One region of the Stenotrophomonas sp. 05N423 genome, then DNA from elsewhere that is predicted to be linked to it. Evidence: riboswitches for the same ligand, from Rfam matches in the RefSeq annotation. Region 1 holds a riboswitch; the other holds the start of a gene.

What was found. A riboswitch is a leader RNA that binds a small molecule or an ion and turns the genes downstream of it on or off. The one in region 1 is predicted to bind thiamine pyrophosphate.
Region 2: linked by a shared signal. The riboswitch ahead of thiC (phosphomethylpyrimidine synthase ThiC) and the one ahead of AC1DGW_RS07135 (TonB-dependent siderophore receptor) in region 1 are both predicted to bind thiamine pyrophosphate.

Annotation. Positions count from the first base shown of each region.
Region 1 covers NZ_JBFTMV010000003.1:173,156-176,523, forward strand. Annotated here, with positions in the region: gene AC1DGW_RS07130 (phosphotransferase enzyme family protein) at 1-947, shown strand, start outside; TPP riboswitch at 990-1,086, shown strand; gene AC1DGW_RS07135 (TonB-dependent siderophore receptor) at 1,156-3,324, shown strand; gene pnuC (nicotinamide riboside transporter PnuC) at 3,321-3,368, shown strand, end outside.
Region 2 covers NZ_JBFTMV010000004.1:41,186-44,553, forward strand. Annotated here, with positions in the region: gene AC1DGW_RS08490 (BCCT family transporter) at 1-1,353, opposite strand, end outside; TPP riboswitch at 1,731-1,832, shown strand; gene thiC (phosphomethylpyrimidine synthase ThiC) at 1,937-3,368, shown strand, end outside.

The DNA.
Region 1 (3,368 bases):
GCGCGGTGGGGCGCCTGTTCGTCAAGCGCCACCACCACAGCGTGCGCGACGCGGCCACGCTGGGCGAGGAACACCGCTTCATCGCGCACCTGGCCGCTGACGGCGTGCCGGTGGTGCAGGTGCTGCGCGATCGCGATGGCGCCACGGCGGTCGAGCACGAAGGCTGGACCTACGAATTGCACACGCTCGGCATCGGCGAGGACCTGTACCGCGACGCGGCGTCATGGACGCCGCTGACCGACGTCGCCCAGGCGCGCGATGCCGGGCGCATGCTGGCGCGCCTGCACCAGGCCGCCGCCAGCTACCACGCGCCGCAGCGCGGCACCCACCTGCTGGTGGCGCGCGACGACCTGATCCGCAGCCACGATCCCATCGCCGTACTCAAGGCCGACCTCGGCAACCGCCCCGGCCTTGCCCGCTATCTGGCGCGCATCCCATGGGAAGAACAGTTGCGCCATACCGTGCTGCCATGGCACGCGGGCCTGCGCGAACGCCTGCAGGCCGAGCCGCGGCTGTGGGCGCACAACGACTGGCACATCTCCAACCTGCTCTGGCGCGACGGGGCGGTGAGCACCGTGCTGGATTTCGGGCTTGCATCGCCCACCAGCGCGCTGTTCGACCTGGCCACCGCCATCGAACGCAACGCGGTCGCCTGGCTGGAACTGGAACGCGGCGCGCAGGCCGTGCGCATCGACATCGCGCTGGCCCTGCTCGACGGCTACCGGCAGCGGCTGCCGCTGTCGCCCGCGCGCGTGCACCTGCTGGCCGACCTGCTGCCGGTGGTGCACCTGGATTTCGCGTTGTCCGAAGTGGAGTACTTCGAAGGCATCACCGGCTCCACCGCGAACGCGGACGTGGCCTGGCAACCCTTCCTGCTCGGCCATGCGCAGTGGTTCCGCAGCGCCGACGGCCAGGCACTGCTGGCCGCGCTGCACGCCGCCGCCTGAATCCGCCGGCAAGCCAACGCACGGCATTTGTGGTTCAATGCGCCCCTGAAGCGGGGGTGCCTGGGCTTGTCCAGGCTGAGAGAGTCCCTTGGAACCTGATCCGGTTTGCACCGGCGTAGGGAGCTTTGAGCAGCAGGCACACCGCCTTCGTGGCCGGTCGCGCGTGCGCGCCTTCGCTTCGTCTCCCCCACGGCTGATGACGAAACGAATGAACCGCTGCCACCGAATCTCGCTGTTGACCGCCGCGCTGGCCGCGGCCCTGCCGCTGCACGCCAGCCCCCTGGACACCGCCGCCGAGCGCTCGCCCACCGAGCTGTCCACCGTGCGCGTGCAGGCCAAGCAACCCGGCGCCAAGGACACCCAGTCCAACAGCTTCGGCAGCGGCGACTGGAAGAACACCCCCGCCTCGATCAGCGTGCTGGACCGCGACCTGCTCGACCAGCGCGTCGTGCGCAGCCTGTCCGAACTGGCCGCGAACGATGCCTCGCTGGGCGACAGCTACGCGCCGGTGGGCTACTACCAGAACATCGCCATCCGCGGCTTCGCGCTGGATACCGCCACCGGCTACCGCTTCAACGGCCTGACCCTCGCCGGCGAACAGCGCCTGGCGCTGGAGAACGTGCAGCAGGTGGAGATCCTCAAAGGCGAAGCCGGCCTGGCCGCCGGCGTGATCGCCCCGGGCGGCGTCATCAACTACGTCGGCAAGCGCCCGGCCGAAGTGCGCACCGTCACCCTCGGCACCGACGCGGAAGGTTCGCGCTATGCCGCCATCGATGTCGGCCACTGGCTGACGCCGCGCTTCGGCGTGCGCTTCAATGCCGCGTGGGATGACAGCAATTCGTACATCGACCATGCCGATGGCCGCCGCAACTTCTACGCGCTGGCCACCGACTGGCTGATCGGCGAGCGCGGCAAGCTCGAGGTGGACGCCAACTACCAGACCAGCGCGCAGCGCTCGGCCTCGGGCTACCAGCTGCTGGGCGCCACCGCACTGCCGCGCCGCGTGGACCGCAAGCAGATGCTCGGCTACCAGCATTGGCAAAAGCCGGTAGGCATCGACAGCACCAACCTCACCGCGCTGCACACCTACGATTTCAGCCCGGCGTGGCAGTCGCGCGTGTCGGCCAGCCACAGCCGCTCGGTCATCGACGACAACGTCGCCTTCGCCTACGGCTGCTACTACACGGCCGGCTGCGCAGACGGCAGCGTGCCGGGCAACTACTTCGCGCCCAACGGCGACTACGACATCTACGACTACCGCAGCCCGGACGACACCCGCCGCAACCAGCAGCTGCGCGCCGAACTGCGCGGCCGCTTCGCCACCGGCGCGGTGGAACACCAGCTGATGGTCGGCGCGGACTACTTCCGCCGCAGCGTGGACAAGCGCCGCAACGTCAACGAGTACGTCGGCACCGGCAACATCCACGACCGCGACGTGCCGCAGTTCGAGCCCTCGCCGCGCGAGCCCGGCCCGTCCGTGCGGCGCCTGGACAGCCGCCAGAAGGCGCTGTTCGTGCTGGACCGCGTGCGTTTCGCCGACGACTGGCAGTGGCTGGCCGGCGGCCGCTTCGTGCGCCTGGACGAGCGTGCCTGGGACAAGCGCGGCAATCCTGAGCGCGAGAGCCGCATGTCGCATTTCCTGCCGCAGACCGCGCTGATCTGGAGCGCCAACGCGCAGCTCAACCTGTACGCCAGCTACGTGCGCGGCATCGCGCTCGGGCAGGAAGCGCCATTCTGGACCAGCAACGAAGGCAACTTCCTGCCGTCGGTGCTGTCGCGCCAGGTCGAGGTCGGCGCCAAGTACATGCCCAACGACGCGCTGACCCTGAGCGCGGCGCTGTTCCGCATCAGCCGGCCGTTCCAGTACGCCAAGCCGGACGACAGCGACTACGGCTACACCTTCGTGCAGCAGGGCCAGCAGACCCATACCGGCCTGGAACTGAGCGCGCGCGGGCGCGTAACCGACAACCTGCAGCTCACCGCCAGCGCCAGCGTGCTGCGCGCGCGCGCGCACGACACCGGCACGGCGGCCTACGAAGGCCACCCGCTGATCAACGTGCCCACCACCCGCGCCAGCGTGCATGCCGACTACGCGCTGTCGTTCGTCGCCGGGCTGGGCCTCACCGGCGGCTGGCGCCATGCCTCCTCCAACGTCGCCACCGCCGACGGCCGCGTGCGCGCGCCCGGCTACAGCGTGGTGGACGCCGGCCTGCGCTTCCGGCATGAACTGCAGGGGCACGCACTGGACTGGAACCTGTCGGTGGACAACCTGTTCAACCGCTTCTACTGGCGCGACACCGGCAGCAGTTCCGGCGACTACTACCTGTTCCCCGGCGCCCCGCGCCAGGCGCGGCTGACGGTCACCCTTGCGCTATGAACCCGGCGATCCTGGAATGGTCGGCGGTCATCGCCAGCGCCCTG
Region 2 (3,368 bases), on a different contig from region 1:
GCCGGCCAGCAGCAGGACCGCGGCGATCAGCGCCACCGCCACGCCCCATACCGCCTTGCGCGACAGCGGGGGATCGCCGGCCTCGTCGGTGGACATGCTCGCCAGCACCAGCACCGCCGAATCGGCCGAGGTGACGAAGAAGATCACCAGCAGCACCAGCGCGACGATGGACAGCAGCAGCGGGCCGGGCAGGCTGTCGAACAGGGCGAACAGCACCGTCTCGTAACCGTTGGACAGTGCCTGCAGCAGGTCCGCGTGACCGGTGATCTGCGCCCACAGCGCGGTACCGCCGAACACCGAGAACCACAGGAAGCCGAGCAGGGTCGGCGCCAGCACCACGCCGACGACGAATTCGCGCACGCTGCGGCCGCGCGACACGCGCGCGATGAATGCACCGACGAACGGCGCCCAGGCGATCCACCAGGCCCAGTAGAAGATCGTCCAGTCCGCCACCCAGGTGCTGCCGGAGAACGGCGACATGCGCAGGCTCATCGTCACCAGCTGGTTGAGGTAGGCGCCGAGCGTGGTGGTGAAGGTATCGAAGATGAAGCCGGTCGGGCCCAGCACCAGCAGTGCGGCCAGCAGCACGGCCGCCAGCAGCAGGTTGAAGTTGGACAGCCACTTGATGCCGCGCTCCACACCGCTGAGGGTCGAGGCCATGTACAGCACGAAGGCGATGGCGATGATGGTCAGCTGCACCGGCACCGTCGCGGCGATGCCGAACACGCGCTGCAGGCCGGCGGCGATCTGGATGGTGCCGAAGCCCAGCGTGGTCGCCACGCCGATCGCGGTGGCGACCACCGCGGCGATGTTGACCGTATGCCCGATGGCGCCGCGGTGATGGCGGCCGATCAGCGGCTGCAGCATGTCGCTGATCAGGCCGCGGCCGTTGCGGTTGTACTGGAACCAGGCCATCGCCAGGCCGATCAGCGCATAGATCGCCCAGGGGTGCAGGCCCCAGTGAAAGAAGGCGTAGCGCATCGCCGCGCGTGCCGCGTCCACGCTCTGCGGAGCCAGGCCCTCCGGCGGCTTGCTGAAGTGCGAGATCGGCTCGGCCGCGCCCCAGAACACCAGGCCGATGCCCATGCCGGTGGCGAACAGCATCGCCAGCCAGCTGGCGCGCGAGAAATCCGGCTCGGCATCCTCGCCGCCGATGCGCAGGGTGCCGAAGCGGCCGATGGCCAGGTACAGCAGGAAGGTCAGCGTCAGGAACACGATCAGCAGGTACAACCAGCCGACGCTGCGCACGACCTCGACCAGTGCGGCCTGCACGACGTCGTTGAAAGGGCCGGGCGCGATGCCGGCCAGCAGCACCAGTGCGGCGACCAATGCGATGGAAACACGAAATACCATGGAGGAGCTTCTCCGATCTGGGGATGGAGCGAGCCAGGGCTTGCAGCGGAACCGGCCACGAAGGGGCGGGAAATGGAAGGCCGGCGTGGCGGCACGAGGGCGGCATGAATGCGGCAGCGGCGCATCCTACTGAAAGGGATGTCACGATTCCGTTAGAACCCGCTTCATGCTTCCACCGTGGAATGCGCCGCAGGAGCGCATTTCAGTGCGCGATGGGGCTTGCATGAAGGCCTTTCCGCAACAGCTCGCGCAACCTGTGCCAAGGTCCAGAGGGGACGGCTCCATCGCGCACTGAAGTGCGTTCCTGCACCAAGCGCGCTCCTGTACGCGCGCTGTTGGAGGCCGGTGCCATTGTTCCCGGCTTCATGCTCTAATGCCGCCCGAAGCGGGGGTACCGCGGCCATGGCGCCGCGGTTGAGACAGTCCCTTGGAACCTGATCCGGTTGATACCGGCGTAGGGAAGCTTCGCAATGCCCCATCGTGCGTGGATGCCTGCCCAAGGTACATCCATGCGCCTGCGGCAGTGCGCCTTCGCTTCGTCCGGCCCGTGCATCCGCGCGGGCCTCCAACAGGACGACGCCCGATGAACGCACCGCTTTCCGCCCTGCAGCAGCAGGCGCAGCAACTCTCCGGATCCGTGACCCGGCCGATTCCCGGTTCGCGCAAGATCCATGTGCCCGGCTCGCGCCCGGATCTGCAGGTGCCGATGCGCGAGATCGCGCTGACCCGCACGCCGACGCTGTTCGGCGGCGAAGAGAATGCACCGGTTACCGTCTACGACACCTCGGGCCCGTACACCGATCCGGGCGTGCACATCGACCTGTCCGCCGGCCTGCCGGCACTGCGCCGCGGCTGGGTGGAGGAGCGCGGCGACACCGGGCAGCTCGACGGCCCCAGTTCTTCGTTCGGCCGCGACCGCGAACACGACCCGAAGCTCGACGCGGTGCGCTTCCCCGCGCGCAGCCTGCCACTCCGCGCACGCGCCGGCGCCAACGTCACCCAGATGCACTACGCGCGGCGCGGCATCATCACGCCGGAAATGGAGTTCGTCGCCATCCGCGAGAACCAGCGGCTGGAGGAAATCCGCGATACGGACTTGCTGCAGCAGCACCCGGGCGAGGCGTTCGGTGCGTCCATCCCGAAGATCATCACGCCGGAGTTCGTGCGCGATGAGATCGCGCGTGGCCGTGCGGTGTTGCCCAACAACATCAACCACCCGGAAAGCGAGCCGATGATCATCGGCCGCAACTTCCTCACCAAGATCAACGCCAACATCGGCAACAGCGCGGTGTCCTCGGGCATCGCCGAGGAAGTGGAGAAGCTGGTATGGGCGATCCGCTGGGGTGGCGATACCGTCATGGATCTTTCGACAGGCAGGCACATCCACGAAACCCGCGAGTGGATCATCCGCAACTCGCCGGTGCCGATCGGTACCGTGCCGATCTACCAGGCACTGGAAAAAGTGGATGGCCGCGCCGAGGCGCTCACCTGGGAAATCTTCCGCGACACATTGATCGAGCAGGCCGAGCAGGGCGTGGACTACTTCACGATCCACGCAGGCGTGCTGCTGCGCTATGTGCCGCTGACCGCCAGGCGGGTCACCGGCATCGTCTCGCGCGGCGGCTCGATCATGGCCAAGTGGTGCCTGGCGCACCACAGGGAGAACTTCCTCTACACCCACTTCGAGGACATCTGCGAAATCATGAAGGCCTACGACGTGGCCTTCTCGCTGGGCGACGGGCTGCGCCCGGGCTGCATCGCCGACGCCAACGACGCCGCGCAGTTCGGCGAGCTGGAGACGCTGGGCGAGCTGACGAAGATCGCGTGGAAGCACGACGTGCAGACCATGATCGAAGGTCCCGGCCATGTGCCGATGCAGCTGATCAGGGAGAACATGGACAAGCAGTTGCGCGAATGCGGCGAGGCGCCGTTCTACACGCTGGGGCCGCTGACCACCGACATCGCGCCCGGCTACGACCACATCACCAGTGCCATCGGCGCGGCGATGATCGGCT